Regions from separate parts of the Arthrobacter sp. YA7-1 genome, predicted to be linked through region 4. Evidence: riboswitches for the same ligand, from Rfam matches in the RefSeq annotation. Region 4 holds a riboswitch; each other region holds the start of a gene.

Region 1 (4,181 bases), 1.9 Mb from region 4:
TCCCTCACCAGGTAGGTTTCGATCAGGCGGTGCCGGCGGACCATGCCCAGGGCAAGATGCATTCCTTGGGGGGTCAAAGTGATGGCGCTGTACGGCTGGTGGTCCACCAGGCCTTGGTCCTTGAGCTTGCGGACCATCTCCGAGACGGAGGAGTTGGCGACACCGAGCCGCTGCGCGAGCTGTGAGGACGTGATGGGTTTGTCCTGCCACTCCGTAAAGGAGTAGATGACCTTGACGTAGTCCTCGATGGAGGAGGAGGGCGCACTGGTCTTCACGGTTCCAAGCCTATCGTGTGCCGGCGGCATCAGGCTTTGCGCGCCCGCCAGCTCTGCGTGAGATAGGGCAGGGGGATGACCTTGTCCTCTGCATGGCCCAGATGTTCGAAGAGATACCACCGGAGATTGCCCATGACCTTCGCCCGGGTGGCATCGTTCGCCCTGAGATAATAGCTGCGCGACTTCACGAGTTCGAGGATGTCTGCCGGAGCCAAGGGATCCTCCCAGCGCGTGACGTGGTTTTCGAGGCCGGTGAACTCGGGGCCCACCACTGGCCGGAAGTCCGGTTTGTGGACATCGCCGGCATGCATGATGCGGGACAGGCGATGGACCCAGGGCACCGAAGTGTCCAATTGGTTCCAGATCAAGCCGATGACGCCGTGGGGTCGAAGGATCCGGGCGATCTCAGTGCTCGCGGCGAGCGGATCGCACCAGTGCCAGGCTTGGGCAACGCTGACGACGTCGAATGCTGAGTCCGCCAGCCCGGTTGCCTCTGCCGTGCCCTCCAGGGCGATCACCTGTGGATACGCTTTGCGCAGTTGGGTGAGCATGTCCGTGGAGGGGTCCACTGCCGACACCGCCAGCCCCCGCTCGACGAGCAGCGAGGTGAACTTTCCGGTGCCGGCGCCGATGTCTGCCGCGTCCCGAGCCCCCTCCGGCAGCAGCCAGTCGGCTGAATCCGCCGGGTAGCCCGGTCGGACCCGCTCATAGTGTTCTCCGCCGTCCTGGAAACTCCGACCGAGTTCGAGTCGGCGTTCCTCATAAAGCTTGGGGCCGGCTGAGGTGCCTTTGGGTCGCGGGGCCACGCGGGGACTCCTTCGTAGGACAGGAAAAATACCCTACGAATCTATCGCAATCAGTCGGTGCTGCAGGGTGCGGCGCCTGCGGTCCCGGGAGTATTGGGAGCCCACTCCGGGTAGCTGCGGTGATCGTTCGCGGGCACCCAACGGCCGGCATCCACCACGTAGTCCCAGCCGAGGCCGTTGCTTTTGAGGGCCTGGATGCCCGCGATGAGCCGGGTGGCGTCTTCCAAACGCGACCCCACGCCGAAGCTGGCTCGCAGCGATCCGGAGGGAAGGCCAAGGCGCTTGAGCAGGGGGTGGGCGCAAAAGCGTCCGTCCCGCAGGCCGATGCCGTGCTCGGCCGCGAGATAGGCCGCGACGAGTCCGGCGTCGTAGCCCTGGAGCGAGAAGTTCACGACGCCGATCGTGTCCTGGGGATCCGTGTCGCTGAAGATCTGGTGCACGGTCACGCCGTCGATTTGCTTGAGGCCCTCGACCAGGTGCGAGCGGATGGCGGCCTCGTGGGCGTGCCATTCTTCGTGGTCGAGGCTGGCAATGACCTGTGTGGCCCGGGCCAGGGTGGCCGCGCCGAGCACGTTCGGAGAGCCCCCTTCGTGCCTTGCCGGCCCCGTGGCCCAGCTGACGGAATCAAGGCGTGCCTCGCGGACGGCGCCGCCTCCTGCCAGGTGCGGTGTGCCGGCGTCGAGCCAGTCGGGGCGCCCCACCAGGACGCCGGCACCGAACGGTGCATAGAGCTTGTGCCCCGAGAAGACCAGGTAGTCCACCTCCGCGGCGGCGATATCGATCCGGCGATGAGGGGCGAGTTGCGCCGCGTCCACCACGATCCGCGCCCCGAATTCGTGGGCCAAGGCTGCGAGGTCCTTGATGGGCAGGATCTCGCCGGTCACGTTCGACGCGCCGGTGACCGCCAGAAGGCTGACGCCACCCTGGGAGAGTGCCGTGCGGACAGCGGCAACAGTCTCGGACAATGTTCCGGCGGCAACGATGCTGCGATGGGGGACACCTTGCCATGGGAGCAGATTGGCGTGGTGCTCGATGTCCAGGTACAGGACTTCGCCGGTATGCCTTCCGTCCTCAACCGGCAAGCAACCCGCCAGCAGGTTGAGGGAATCGGTGGTGTTGCGCGTGAAAATGACGGAATCGTCCGGCCTGCCGCCAACGAAGTCACGGACGATGTTACGGGCGTTCTCGTAGACCGAGGTGCTGATTTGCGAGGCATAGCCGGCGCCGCGGTGGACGCTCGCATAGTACGGCAGGATTTCGTTGAGGTATGCGGAGACCACGGTCAGTGCAGGCGCGGAAGCGCCGTAGTCGAGGTTTGCGTAGCGGATCTGGCCGCCCTGGATCAAGGGCGCCTGCAGCTCCGCTCCAGTGACGGCGGCCAATGGGCGCGATGCCGGAGTCCGGGACTCACCGTGCCGCTGCGCAGGATCATGGTGCTGCGAAAGAGCCGTGGAAGAAATTGTGGCTGTGCTCATGGGACCTCACTCAAGAGGGACCCCTGCGTGCAGGGGGTCCGCGCTTGCCGCATCCGTTCCGGACCGGCCCGGTCGTCACCCGGGGCACCCCGCCGCGATGGAGGGTTGCCGGCCAGCAAACCGGGGTTTCGCGCTGGCACTCGTGACCTGTAAAGAGATTAGGACACCGGCAAGGCCGGTTCCAATGTGACCGCGATTGTTAAGCGGATTGTTACACCGCCCGAAAAATGTGCCTTCCGCCGAAGAAAAAGCAGCGGACGCCCCGGAAAGGGGGCGTCCGCCGTCGTTTGTTCAGTGAATGGGCGGATTAGAGGAGGTCGTCGAGTTCGGGGTTGAGCCTCTTGAGGACCTCGGAGTGCAGGATCGAGTTAGTGGCGACGGCGTTTCCGCCGAAGGGGCCATCCGCGCCATCCAGGGACGTGAAGCGTCCGCCGGCCTCGGTCACGATCGGCACCAAGGCGGCCATGTCGTAGACCTGGAGTTCCGGTTCGGCGGCGATGTCCACGGCGCCCTCGGCCACGAGGCAGTAGGACCAGAAATCCCCGTACGCACGGCTGCGCCAGACATCGTTCTCGAGGCCCAGGAAGTTGTCCAGCTTCCCGTGCTGCTTCCACTCGGAAAGCTCGGAGTAGGAGAGCGAGGCGTCTTCGAGCCGGGACACGTTGGAAACTTTCAAGCGGGTGGCCGCGGCCAGCGACCGGCCCATGTAGGCGCCCGAGCCCTTGGCCGCCCACCAACGCTTGCCGAGCGCCGGAGCGCTCACGAGCCCCACCACTACCTCGCCCTCGTCCACGAGGGCGATCAGCGTTGCCCAGACGGGTACGCCACGCACGAAGTTCTTGGTCCCGTCGATGGGATCGATGATCCAACGCCTCGAGCCGTGGCCCGTGCTGCCGAATTCCTCCCCGAGGACGGCGTCACGGGGGCGGGAACGGGAAAGCTGCCCGCGGATCGCTTCCTCGGCGGCTTTGTCGGCATCGGTGACTGGGCTCAGGTCGGGTTTGGTCTCCACCTGAAGGTCCAGCGCCTTGAACCGCTCCATTGTCAGGGAATCGACGGAGTCGGCCAAGACATGTGCCAGCCGCAGGTCGTCGTTGTAGCTCGAATCGGGTTGGGTCATGGTTCCAAACTACCGTCTCTTCGCCGGTGAGCCGGGGAGGTAGGACGGCAGCGGCGCAGTTAGTTGACTGTACCCAGTTCCTTGGTTTCCTGTGCTTCCATGCGCGGGTCCGCGCCGAGGAGCCGGCGCAACGATGCCAAACGGGCCGGGCCCGACTCGCCAGCGTGGCCATCGGCGACCCACGAATCCAGCCCGCACCGAACAGCGTTGGCATCGTGCTTGCAGCCCCGCTCGCACATTTCGGTCCCGGGTTCGAGGTCCGGGAAGGCATGCAGGATGCGGTCCGGGTTCACGTGGGCGAGGCCGAAGGAACGGATGCCGGGCGTATCGATGATCCAGCTTCCGCCGGGGGCGTCGCTGAGCTTCAGGGCAAGGGCAGACGACGAGGTGTGCCGTCCGCGCCCCGTCACCGCGTTGACCCCGCCGGTGGCGCGCTCGGCACCGGTCAGGGCATTCACCATGGTGGATTTCCCGACGCCGGAATGGCCCAGGAGCACGGTGACCT
Region 2 (4,181 bases), 1.3 Mb from region 4:
CGTCTGGTGCGCCGGTTCTGGGGCCGGCGCACCAGGCTTCTCCCTCCCCAACTGACTCGCAGTTGTTGTCGTTTAGAGCGCCCTAAACGACAACAAATGCGAGTCAGTTGGGCTTCTCAGGATCCGACCGGAGAGAGCGCGCGCACCAAGCCGAAGAGGTCCTTGGGGTCGTCGGGGTTCGCGACGAGGTCGATCTCCTCGAAGAATTCCGAACCCTCGACGGCGTCGCGGAGATACCGCAAGGCGGAAAAGTCCTCGATCGCGAAGCCCACGGAATCGAATACCGTGATCTGGTGCCTGGAGGTCCGGCCCGGCGCATGACCGCCAAGGACTTGCCAGAACTCGGTGACGGGAAAATCGGCGGACATTTGCTGGATCTCGCCTTCAATCCGCGTCTGGGGATCGTATTCCACAAAGACGTCGCCGAGGTCCAGGATGGCAGCGTCGAGTTCGGTCTTTCCTGGGCAATCGCCGCCGATCGCGTTGATGTGAACGCCCGGAGAAACCTGGTCTGCAGTCAGGATGGTGGCGTTGGCCTTGTCCGCGGTGCACGTGGTGATGACGTCGGCGTCTTCCACTGCGTGGGCCGCCGAGCCCGCGATGGTGATGTCGAAGCCGAGGGGAGCCATGTTCCTGACGAACTTCTCCATCGCAGCCGGATCAGTGTCCCAGATCCTGACAGTGTTGATGCCCAGGGCTGCCCGGAAGGCCAGCGCTTGGAACTCCGACTGGGTTCCGGTTCCGATCATCGCCATGACCCGTGCATCGGGGCGCGCAAGTTTCTTGGCGACCATGCCGGACGTGGCCGCCGTCCGCAGCGCCGTCAGCACTGTCATCTCCGCGAGGAACGTCGGGTAGCCGTTATGGACATCGGACAGGACACCGAAGGCTGTCACAGTCTGGAAGCCGCGCGCTGGATTCGAAGGGTGTCCATTGACGTACTTGAAGCCGTATGTTTCCTGGTCACTGGTGGGCATCAGCTCGATGACGCCAAACGCGGTGTGACTCGCCACCCGCGGGGTCTTGTCAAAAGATTCCCATCGCCGGAAGTCGTCTTCCAAGTACTGAATCATCTCCGAAATGATGGTTTCCGGGCCTCGCCCGGCCGTCCAGCGGACCATATTGCGGACATCGACAAAGCGCGTCATGTGCGCTCCTTTCCCTCATGAGCATTGTTGCTATGAGGCTACGGAGCGGCGATATGCATCCGCAATTGCCAAAGTATGTACTTTTCATTGAAAAAATGCACAAAATGACGAGTCCTTTCGAACATAATGCTCATGAGGTTTGTCGCCGCCAAGCAACCGGCTACCGCAGGACGGAGCTGAGCAGCAGGCTTGTCTCGCTATTGACGATCCCCTCGATCCCGCGGATCCTGCCCAGCACTTGGTCAAAGTCGCTGAGGCTTTCCGTGCGCAGCTCAGCCACGAGGTCCCAGCCGCCATTCGTGGTGTGCAGTGCCCAAATCTCGGGGAGCCCCCTCAGCTGGCGAATGACCCTGTCGGCCGACCTTCCTTCCACGGCAATGAGCGCAATAGCCCGGATCGCAAGTGGATCGACTTCGTCGCGCACCCTCGCGGTGAAGCCAACGATCGTTCCGGAGGAGACCAGGCGCTCGAGCCGGCTGTTCACGGTGGCCCTGGCGACGCCCAGCTGGCGCGCGAGGCTCGCGACAGATGCCCGGCCGTCCTCCCTGAGGGCGGAGAGGAGCTGGCGGTCAAGGTCGGTGAGTGCTGCCATAAAGATAAACGTATCGCCCATTCCCCAAGTGGGCCTGAGTCCGTAGGGTATCGACATGAGCATCTACATCAGCCCCGACTCTGCTGCGTGGTCGCTGACGGCCATGGCAACCGGTGCGTCAGCGGGATCAATCGATGATGCGAACGGCATGTCCAACTTGATAAAGGAAATCTACGAGACAGAAGGTTTCGAAGCGCTGTCTGGCGTGGTTTTTGCCCTGGCTCATCACAACAGCCTCTCGCTGCACGCACTCGCCACGGCCACCGGGATATCCGTGCACGAGTTGCTGGAAATCCGGAAGCATCAAGGTTCCACGTTTCATCACTCCCCCACAGGAGTAGCATCGCGCTTTGATGCCGTTTCACCCCGGGTCCAGGCAAGCCTGGACCCGCTGCCTACAGAAACCGAAGCCTAGGGTCCGCGCCAGCGTGGCCCCACCCGCCGGCTCCCCACCGGCCGCCCCCCGGTTACGGAACATGACGACGGCCGGTGATGCGGGCCGCCGTCGTGGGTGTTATTTTTCTTCTTGAGTAATGAGCACCAGCGCGAAGCCCTGACTTGCTGGTCGGCAACCCTCTCTCCGGCGGGGTGCCTCAGGTGACTACTCGGCGTATCGACACTTTCGAACTGCAAGCGTGACTGAGGAGCACCAATGCCTGAACCCACCGAGGAAAAACTCTCCTACCGTCTCATCACGGGCCCTGACACCAAGGAATTCTGCGAGCGGATCTCCACCGCCCTCGCAGAGGGATACGTGTTGCACGGCAGCCCGGCCGCGACTTTCAACGGCAAGGACGTGATTGTGGCACAAGCCATCGTCCTGCCCGCGGCGATCGCGAGCGCGGATGCCGCCGTCGCCAATGCGGTGGATCAGCTTGATGAAGAGTTCGACGGCGAGGGCCACGCATGAGCTACGCAGGCGACCTCAGCCCGCACGACGCCTGGGCCAAGCTCGAGCAGGGCGCCATCTTGGTGGACGTCCGCACCGAAGGCGAGTGGGCACACATCGGGATCCCGGACACCAAAGCCACCGAAAACGATCCCTTGTTCATCCAGTGGAACCTGGCCGGCGGCATCCCCAACACCCGCTTCATCGAACAGCTGACACAACAGGCTCCCGAGGGGGACGGCACGGAACTCGTCTTCCTCTGCCGCTCCGGCCAGCGCTCCATCGCGGCCGCGATCGCCGCAACCCAGGCCGGATACACCGCCTACAACGTCCTCGAGGGCTTTGAGGGCGAACCGGACCGCTACGGCGAGCGAACCGTGAATGGCTGGAAAAACCGTGGACTTCCGACGAACCTGGGGAATATCTAAGTGACTTTCAATCCTGACGCCGCCAGCTGGAGCCCTGACACCCAGGCAGTCCGCGGCGGTCTTGACCGTACCAACTTCCAGGAAACGTCCGAAGCCGTCTTCTTGAACTCCGGTTTCGTCTACCAGTCCGCCGCGGCTGCCGAGCGTGCCTTCACAGGCGAGGACGAACGCTTCGTCTACTCCCGTTACGGCAACCCTTCGGTCGCCACCTTCCAGGAGCGCCTCCGCCTGCTTGAGGGCACCGAAGCGTGCTTCGCGACGGCGTCGGGCATGTCAGCTGTCTTCACCGCCCTCGGTGCGTTGCTGGCGGCTGGTGACCGCGTGGTTGCCGCCCGCTCGCTCTTCGGTTCCTGCTTCGTGATCCTCAACGAGATCCTGCCGCGCTGGGGGGTCGAGACCGTCTTCGTCGACGGGCCGGACCTCGACCAATGGCGTGCCGCGTTGTCCGAGCCGACAACGGCGGTGTTCTTCGAGTCGCCGTCGAACCCCATGCAGGAAATCGTGGACATTGCCGCGGTGAGCGAGCTTGCCCACGCGGCGGGCGCCACGGTCGTCGTCGACAACGTCTTCGCCACCCCCTTGCTGCAGCGCTGCGGCGATCTCGGCGCAGACGTGATTGTCTACTCCGGCACCAAGCACATCGACGGCCAAGGACGGGTCCTGGGCGGCGCGATCCTGGGCACCAAGGAGTTCATCGACGGGCCGGTCAAGCAACTCATGCGGCACACCGGGCCGTCCCTTTCCGCGTTCAACGCCTGGGTCCTGACCAAAGGCCTGGAGACGATGGCCCTGCGGGTCAACCACTCCTCGGCATCTGCGTTGCGGATCGCCGAATGGCTTGAGGCACAACCGGCCATCAGCTGGGTCAAGTACCCGCTGCTGAAGTCGCACCCGCAGCACGAGCTCGCCGCGAAGCAAATGAAGGCCGGCGGAACGGTGCTCACTTTCGAGCTGCTCCCCTCCGCGGGGCGATCAGCGAAGGAGGCCGCCTTCGCGCTGCTGGACGGGCTCGCCGTCATCGACATCTCGAACAACCTGGGCGACTCCAAGTCCCTCATCACGCACCCCGCCACCACCACGCATCGCGCCATGGGTCCGGAAGGCCGCGCAGCCATTGGCCTGAG
Region 3 (4,181 bases), 420 kb from region 4:
GGACAGCTTGTCCAAAAGGTGCCTTGTCGGAGGCCGGGTGGTCCAGGACCTCGACAACTTCCAGGTATTTGTGGTCAGCAAGGGGAATGATCATGTTCCGGGTACCAAAGCGCGGATGCACTCCGCCCCGGACCGCGTCCACTCCCAATGCTGCGGAAATCCGCTCGGTGGTGGCCAACAGGCCATCTCGTTCACAAGCGTAAGAGACGTGATCCATGCGCATGGCTTCATCTTGGCACTTTGTGATGGAGCTCTCAGCTAAGTCAAGCCTAACCAAGGTGGGATGTATCGAAAAGGCCGCTCAGGGTCACTTCAGGACGCACCGGGACAGAAAACTTCTGCGTTCGTCACAAAGCTTCCGGAGCCCGCAATACCCTCCCTAGACTGGCGGCAACCGCTCGCCGGCATGCTGAACCCTTCGGCCCGGCAGGCTGACGCACGGCAAGAGCCCAGACAACCAGGAGTCCGCATGTCCCAAGGATGGTCATTCGAAACGCGCCAAATCCACGCTGGCCAGGAGCCGGACGCCGCCACCGGCGCCCGCGCCCTCCCCATCTACCAGACCACCTCGTTCGTCTTTCCCAGCGCGGAAAGCGCGGCCAACCGTTTTGCACTGGCCGAACTGGCGCCCATCTACACCCGGATCGGCAACCCCACGCAGGATGCCGTGGAGCAGCGCATAGCGAGCTTGGAGGGTGGCTTGGCTGCGCTCCTGCTGAGCTCCGGCCAGGCCGCGGAAACCTTCGCCATCCTCAACGTGGCCGAGGCCGGTGACCACGTGGTCGCCAGCCCGAGCCTCTACGGCGGCACGTACAACCTGCTGGCCCATACACTGAAGAAATTCGGCATCTCGGTCACCTTCGTCGAGGATCCGGACAACCTGGACCACTGGCGGGACGCGGTGCAGCCAAACACCAAGCTGTTCTTCGCCGAAGTCGTCTCCAACCCCCGGCAGGACGTCTTGGACATCGAGGGTGTCTCCCGCATCGCGCACGAGGCGGGAGTCCCGCTCGTCGTGGACAACACCCTCGCCACGCCCTACCTGATCCGGCCCATCGAGTGGGGAGCGGACATCGTGGTGCATTCGGCCACCAAGTACCTGGGCGGGCACGGCTCCGCCATTGCCGGTGTCATCGTGGACTCCGGCAACTTCGATTTCGGCAAGGACCCTGAGCGGTTCCCCGGCTTCAACACCCCGGACCCCAGCTACAACGGCCTGGTCTATGCCCGCGACCTCGGCAAGGACGGGGCCCTCGGCGCGAACCTCTCCTACATCCTCAAAGCCCGGGTCCAGCTCCTGCGCGACCTCGGCTCGGCGGTTTCCCCGTTCAACGCTTTCCTGATCTCCCAGGGAATCGAAACCCTCAGCCTGCGGGTGGAGCGCCACGTGGACAACGCCACCAAGGTGGCGCAATGGCTCGAAGGGCGCGACGACGTCGAATCGGTGGCGTACGCGGGGCTGCCTTCCAGCCCGTGGTTCGAACGGGGCCGGAAGTACGGCCCCAGGGGCACCGGCGCCGTGGTGTCCTTCACCATCAACGGCGGGGTCGAGGCGGGCAAGCGCTTCGTGGACGCCCTGGAACTGCATTCGCACGTGGCCAACATCGGCGACGTCCGGTCCTTGGTCATCCACCCGGCGTCGACGACGCACAGCCAGCTGACGCCGGAACAGCAGGCCGTTGCGGGAGTGACCCCTGGCCTGGTGCGGCTGTCCGTCGGAATCGAGCACATCGACGACATCCTCGCGGACCTCGAGTCGGGATTCCGGGCAGCCAAGAGCGCCTAGCACGGGCCCGGAGGGCGTACGAGGCTGGCCGGCGACGCAAGATGAATCTTCGCCGGCCAGCCTTCCCAGCCACCCCTTCGTGAACAAAACGCGGCCAAGTGTCACAAAGATGTCATAATCTTCGTCAGAAGGGGTCCGGTTTTCCTAGACTCTTCCTATAGGTCATGAGTGCCAGCGACAGCCCCGGCTTGCTGGCCGGCAACCCTCCATTCGCGGTGGGGTGCCCCGGGTGAAGACCTGGCCCTTCGCTGTGTTGGCGGCGGGCAAGCGCGATGTGAGGTGTCAACGAATGACAATTGCTGCAACAGCCATACCCCTTTCCGGTACCCAGGACGGAACCCTCAAGTATGTTTCCGTGGGCGGACTCGAGCTGGAGGCCGGAGGTTCCCTCCCGGACGTCGTCCTTGCGTACGAGACGTGGGGGCGGCTCAACGCAGACGCTACCAACGCTGTCCTCGTGGAACATGCATTGACCGGCAGCACCCATGTGGCCCGTGGCGAGAGCGACGAAGACGGCTGGTGGGAGCAGCTTGTGGGTCCCGGCGCCACCATCGACACGGACCGCTACTTCGTGGTCTCCGTCAACATTGTGGGGGGCTGCTACGGCAGCACGGGGCCGTCGTCGAGCGCTCCTGACGGCAAGCCGTGGGGCTCCCGCTTCCCGCTCGTGACCCTGCGGGACAGCACGGTGGCCGAGGCCAGGCTGGCCGACGCCTTGGGGATCCACAGCTGGCACACCGTCGTGGGCGGGTCCATGGGCGGTGCCCGTGCACTGGAATGGGCCGTCGGCTATCCGGACCGCGTCAAGCGATGCGCCGTGATCTCCATCGGGGCGTACAGCACCGCCGAGCAGATCGCGTTCGCACAGGCCCAGACGCTCGCCATCCGGCAGGACGCCGACTTCAACGGCGGAGACTACTACGGACAGGCCGCCCCCGAAGCGGGTCTGGCCCTTGCCCGGCGGATTGCCCACATCACCTATCGCTCGGCAGACGAGCTGGACTTCCGCTTCGGCCGGAACGCCCAGGGCGGCGAGGCACCCCTCCAGGCTGCCGCGTTGGGGGACCGGGGCCGCTACCAAGTGGAGAGCTACCTGGACCACCAGGGGAGCAAGCTGGTCCAGCGCTTCGACGCCAATAGCTACATCGCCATTACCGAAGCGCTCATGAGCCACGACATCACGCGCGGCCGGGGCTCGTTGGAGGACGCGTTGTCCGTGGCCACGGCGACGTTCTTCGTGGCCTCGGTGGACTCGGACCGGCTCTATTTCCCGGAGCAATCCCGCGAGCTTGCCAAGGCCTTGCCCGGAGAGGTCCCGGTTCATGTCATCGAGGCGCCGATCGGGCACGACGGTTTCCTCACCGAGATCGGCCAGCTCGGCCCCCAACTGCGCGAGGCATTCTTCGGCTAGCGCGCCTCTTCGGCTGAATCAGCCGTTCATGATCTCCTGGCGGAGCTTCATGTAATCCTCCATGGCGATTTTCCCGTCGCTGTACTCCTGGTCCAGCTCGGCCAGTTTCCGTGCACGGTAGCCTTGGGGCGCGCTGTTCGGCTGGGGAGCGCCGCTCGCTTGCGGAGTAGCCGACGACGGCGGAACGGCCTGCCGCGCGGGCGTCGCCATCGGGGGTTGCGGCTCATCCGGGATGACCACCGGGGGTTGCTCCGGGTATCCGACGGGGTTGTGCTGCGGAGGATAGGGCTGCCCAGGGTAATTCTGCGGAGGATAGGGCTGCCCGGGGTAATTCTGCGGAGGGAAGATCCTGCGCTGGCGCGACCGGTTGTACATGCGGATCCCCATGGGAATCAGCCAAGAGCAGACGATGATCCAGAAGATCAAATTGTTCACGGCGGAGGCCTCCCTGTCTTTCACCAGCTTAGCCCCGCTCCCTGTGACTAACCTCGCGGTTCGTTCAGCTCCCGGGCAGGAAGGTGTCAGCAGGACCGAAGACGGGTCCCGGCGTCGGGCGTTTCGGCAGGATCCCGTCACCGGAGGAGCGGTGCCTGATCCGGCGGATGACCCACGGGACAAAATATTCGCGTGCCCAGACCAGGTCGCCAGACCTGGCTTGGCGCCAACTGCGCTGGGGGAGCGGCTTGGGGTAGAGCGGTTCAAGGTTGTGCGGCACATTCAGTGAGTCGAGGACCATCGCGGCGATGGTGTGATGGCCGAGCGGCGAGAAATGGAGGCGGTCTTCGTCCCACATCTGGGAGTTGGAAAGCTGCCTCAAGGACCACATGTCAGCCACCACGGCATCGTGGCGGGCGGCCACGGTGCGGAGGTTTTCGTTGTAGATGGCCACCTTGCCGCGGATCCGGCCGAGGACCGATGACGCGGTGTCCGGACCGTTGAAGAGAACCACCGTGGCGCCGTCGGAACTCAGGGTCTGCACTGCGG
Region 4 (4,181 bases):
AGCCACTGACAAGCACGGCCACGGCAGCAACCGCCGCCACCACCATCAAGTTTCGGAACAGCGCCAGCGCGGTACTGGCGCGCTTGGGCCGCGGGCCGCCGTCGTACCCGTAGTTTGAATGCAAGTCTCCCCCAAATCCTTGATCCCGCCGCCCTGGCGGGCCGGCGCTGCTAACCGATGACAGCGCCGAAGACGAGGCCCAGCCCATACGTGGCCGCAGCCGCACCGAGTCCGATGGCGAGCTGCCGGAGACCACGGGTCAGCGGCGAGGTTCCGGACAGCAAGCCGACGACGGCGCCCGTCGACAGAAGCGCGATGCCCACCAGCGTACCGGCCACGGCAAGTGCCGAGAAGCCCGTCATGCCGAAGATGAACGGCAGGATGGGCACGATGGCGCCCGAAGCGAAGAAGCAGAAGCTCGAGATCGCGGCGCCCCATGCGGAGCCAACGGCCTCGTGCTCATTGACGGTTTCTTCCACTTCGGGGTGGAGCGAAAGGCTTGGATCGCAGTCGCAGCTGTAGAGGCCCATGCGCTCGGCGGCCCGGTGTTCGGCGGATTCGCGGGACATGCCCCTGGCTAGGTACACCAGCACCAGCTCATTGTGCTCGATGTCCAGGGCCGGGGCTGCGGTCAGCGTGGCCTGGGTGGGGCGGGTGGCCTTGAGGAGCTCGAGCTGGGAGCGGACAGAGACATACTCGCCCGCTCCCATGGACAGTGCGCCCGCCAGCAGTCCGGCGATGCCGCTGAACAGGACCACGGTTGCGGGAACTCCGGTGGCCGCCATGCCCATCACGAGGGAAAGGTTGCTGACCAGGCCATCGTTGGCGCCGAAGACGGCAGCGCGGAAGGTACCGGACAACCTGTTGCGGCCGCGGGTCGCCAGGCCGCGGACTACTTCTTCGTGGATCTGTTCGTCAGCCGCCATGGCGCGGGTTGCTGCCGGATCCTTCGCGTACGGCGAGCGTCCTTCAGCCCGTTGGGCGAGGGCCAGCACGAACACCGATCCGAAATTCCGGGCCAGGAAGCCGAGCATTTGGCTCCGAACGGAGGCCGCCTTCGGCATGCCGGCGTGTTGGCCGAGGAGCTTGAGCCAGTGTGCCTCATGGCGGCCCTCGGCCTCTGCGAGGGCCAAAAGGATATCGCGCTCCTCGCCGTCGCGTCGCTGAGCCAGTTGGCGGTACACGGCGGCTTCGGCACGTTCGTCGGCCAAGTACTGCCGCCAGCGCTTGATGTCCGACGACGACGGGGGAGTCTTGGGGGCTGCTGCGTCTTGGGAGGGACTGCTTGAGTCCTGCGGATTGTCTGGATGCGAGTTGTCTGAATGCGAGGGTTTTGTGCGGGGGTGCACCGGGACTCCTGGGTTGCTGGGGCGGGCTTCATCGCCTCATTGCAGCTCCACTTTATCGCCAATTTCCGCGGTTTTTCGGCTGGCAATCCTCACTGGACTTTTTAGGCGCGCCTCAAAAACCGGGAGGCTCGCCGGAGGCCTTGACCGCCGCAGGGGGCAGTGCTGGGATGGATGGACAGGGTCCACGAATTGGCGGGGTGGCGTTGGATCGGCTGCCTCACGTGCCTGTGCGATGGGCTCAGCGGCACGTCGAACGGAGGTTGCACCATGGACAGCACCGAGACCCACGCCCGCCACCCGGACCGTCCCACGGTCGAGGCCGATCCCGCCTATGACTACAGCGAAGACCTGGAGGTGGACGAGGACTGGGAGGAAGAATCCGAGGTCCTGGACGACGACGAACGGGTGGTCCCGCTCGACGCCGAGGAACACCGAGAGGCCGAAGAGATCGAATAGCGCCGACTCGCTGAACTTGGCCGCTAAAAAGCGCTTGCTAGAACGCGCTCAGGATGAAGTGCTTCTGCACGCCCGCACGGTGCCCGGTTGCCGCAACCGTGAGCGTAAGTTTCCGTGTGGCCGGGAACCAGCGGGCGGGCTGAACCGCTTTTGAGAGTGCTTCGGTGATGAGCCGCGGCTCATGATGCCAATAGCGTTCCAGGTTTCCGTCCACCACGAACGTGATGGAGCCTTGGGAGAGGTCGACGCCGGGAATCACCCGGACGAACTCGTCCACCCGACGGGGGCGGGGCAAGAAGAGGGCGCTGGACTGGATAGTGCGGTCGGCTGTGGCGGTGGCGCCGTTTTCGAAAGGCATGGCCTTCTCCTATGGAGTTGCTCTTGCCCGTTCGGTTGTCTCTGGTCCGAACCGGGCCGCTTCTTCATCCGAACCACCCGTGAACATGGGGTTGGCGTGTGGCAAGTCGGAGCTTGGCGCCACATCTCTTGAAGCTGTTCCTACTGTACATGCGACGGCGGCGCCGCACCTCTCGAAGGAGAAAGCGCGGCGCCGCCGTCGTACCTGGTTTTGTGAAACCTAGTGGGTGGCCACCGGGTGGGCCTCCAGCGGGAGTTCCTCCGCGGCCGTTCCGGCAACGCGGCGTTCCCAGGCTTCGCGGACGGCCGGCTCGGTGGGCGGCGTGAGGAGGGAGACCACGAAATAGACGGCGAACGAGGCGCCGAGGCCCCAGTAGATCGGATCGTTTGCGTAGACGCCGTCTTCGCTGGGGATGATTCCCGTGGCGTAGGCGATCAGCAAGGCAAGGGTCAGTACAGACCCGACTGCCATGGACCAGGCTGCGGCAATACCCGTGCCGCGCTTCCAGACCAAGCCGCCCAGGATGGCAACCAGCAGGCCACCTACCAGGATGTCGTAGGCGATGGTCAGGGCCACCACGACGTCTTGCGCCGCCATGGAGATCAACACTGCAACGATGCCCAGGCCAAGGACCCAGTAGCGGTTGGCCTTGACGTCATGCTCGGGATTTTCGGTGTCGTTGGTGTTGATCGTCTTGCCGAACCAGCTGGCCACGAACGGGACCACGTCGGCGCGGGCAACGGTGGCCGCGGCGATGAGGGCTCCGGACGCTGTGGACATCATGGCGGCGACTGCTGCGGCCATGACAAGGCCGCCGATGCCGATCGGCAGGATGTGCGTGGCTACCTCGGCGTAGACGACGTCCTTGCCAAGGGCCTTGACATCGATGTTCGGCAGGGCCACCCGGGCAGCCAGGCCGATCAGGGCGCCGGCCACGCCGTACAGGACGCAGTAGATGCCGGCGGTGGCGCCGCCCCATCGGGCCACCTTGGGGGTCTTGGCGGTGAAGACGCGCTGCCAGATGTCCTGGCCGATCAGCAGGCCAAGGGTGTAGACCACGAAGTACGTGATGATGGTCTGAGCCCCGATGCCGTCCAACTGGAAGAAGCTGGCGTCAACACGGGCACGGATGCCTTCGAAACCGCCTGCCGCGTTGAGGACGAACGGGAGCATGAGGAAGAAGATGCCCACGGTCTTGATGATGAACTGCACCTGGTCGGCGAGGGTGATGGACCACATGCCGCCGATGGTGGAGTAGACCAGGACGATGGCGCCGCCGACGGCGATGGCGAGCCAGCGCTCCCAGCCGAAGAGGACAACGAAGATGGTGGCGTAGGCGCCCGTGGACGTGGCGCACAGCATGAGGGTGTAGGCCAGCATGACGATGCCGGAGGTCTGCGTGGCACGCTGGCCGTAACGCAGGCTCAGCATCTGGGAAACCGTGTAGATCTTCAACCGCTGGATGGTGCCGGCGAACAGCAGGCTCAGGAGGAGGACACCCGAACCGATCGCGACCACCAGCCACATGCCGGAAACGCCGAACTTGTAGCCGAGGCCGACGCCGCCAACCGTCGATGCGCCACCGAGGACGACGGCGGCCATGGTACCGGTGTAGAGCATCGGACCGAGGCGGCGCCCTGCCACCAGGAAGTCGCTGTTGTTCTTGGTGCGCGACTTGCCCCACCAGCCGAAGGCCAGCATGGCGAGCAAATACACCACCACGATCGCAATATTGATGAACGAAGAGTCCACGGTTGGCTCCTGAAAGTGATGCGCAGAGCTCTGGGGGATTCCGACGCCGGTCCGCGGGGTTTCGTGCGGGGTTGCGGAAGGTCTCTGCGCTGGTGATTGGGGAGAGTAGTCTGTGATGTATGCCTCACAAACAACACTTGTTGCCTATGAGGATACGTAGTGATGCGAGTAACAGTCAAGATGCCGTCTCGCCCAGCGGACGCATCGGCACTCCTCCAGCTAGCCAAAGGCCCTGCCACGCCGGCGATCCGGCTACTATTGCTGCA

Evidence for each region. A riboswitch is a leader RNA that binds a small molecule or an ion and turns the genes downstream of it on or off. The one in region 4 is predicted to bind S-adenosylmethionine.
Region 1: linked by a shared signal. The riboswitch ahead of OIT41_RS13470 (aminotransferase class V-fold PLP-dependent enzyme) and the one ahead of OIT41_RS04665 (hypothetical protein) in region 4 are both predicted to bind S-adenosylmethionine.
Region 2: linked by a shared signal. The riboswitch ahead of OIT41_RS18240 (DUF1737 domain-containing protein) and the one ahead of OIT41_RS04665 (hypothetical protein) in region 4 are both predicted to bind S-adenosylmethionine.
Region 3: linked by a shared signal. The riboswitch ahead of metX (homoserine O-acetyltransferase MetX) and the one ahead of OIT41_RS04665 (hypothetical protein) in region 4 are both predicted to bind S-adenosylmethionine.

The regions. Positions count from the first base shown of each region.
Region 1 is NZ_CP110114.1:2,871,353-2,875,533, reverse strand. Features, by position in the region: gene OIT41_RS13480 (metal-dependent transcriptional regulator) at 1-275, opposite strand, end outside; gene OIT41_RS13475 (class I SAM-dependent methyltransferase) at 305-1,081, opposite strand; gene OIT41_RS13470 (aminotransferase class V-fold PLP-dependent enzyme) at 1,132-2,556, opposite strand; SAM riboswitch class IV at 2,592-2,704, opposite strand; gene hisN (histidinol-phosphatase) at 2,864-3,676, opposite strand; gene rsgA (ribosome small subunit-dependent GTPase A) at 3,736-4,181, opposite strand, start outside.
Region 2 is NZ_CP110114.1:3,902,686-3,906,866, forward strand. Features, by position in the region: gene OIT41_RS18225 (ornithine cyclodeaminase) at 117-1,148, opposite strand; gene OIT41_RS18230 (Lrp/AsnC family transcriptional regulator) at 1,309-1,740, opposite strand; gene OIT41_RS18235 (hypothetical protein) at 1,796-2,155, shown strand; SAM riboswitch class IV at 2,270-2,382, shown strand; gene OIT41_RS18240 (DUF1737 domain-containing protein) at 2,393-2,650, shown strand; gene OIT41_RS18245 (rhodanese-like domain-containing protein) at 2,647-3,057, shown strand; gene OIT41_RS18250 (O-succinylhomoserine sulfhydrylase) at 3,058-4,181, shown strand, end outside.
Region 3 is NZ_CP110114.1:1,407,708-1,411,888, forward strand. Features, by position in the region: gene OIT41_RS06525 (VOC family protein) at 1-223, opposite strand, end outside; gene OIT41_RS06530 (bifunctional o-acetylhomoserine/o-acetylserine sulfhydrylase) at 470-1,786, shown strand; SAM riboswitch class IV at 1,947-2,062, shown strand; gene metX (homoserine O-acetyltransferase MetX) at 2,076-3,197, shown strand; gene OIT41_RS06540 (hypothetical protein) at 3,216-3,632, opposite strand; gene OIT41_RS06545 (SGNH/GDSL hydrolase family protein) at 3,697-4,181, opposite strand, start outside.
Region 4 is NZ_CP110114.1:987,057-991,237, forward strand. Features, by position in the region: gene OIT41_RS04650 (matrixin family metalloprotease) at 1-67, opposite strand, end outside; gene OIT41_RS04655 (VIT1/CCC1 transporter family protein) at 171-1,349, opposite strand; gene OIT41_RS04660 (hypothetical protein) at 1,617-1,805, shown strand; gene OIT41_RS04665 (hypothetical protein) at 1,843-2,163, opposite strand; SAM riboswitch class IV at 2,178-2,297, opposite strand; gene OIT41_RS04670 (sodium:solute symporter) at 2,383-3,915, opposite strand.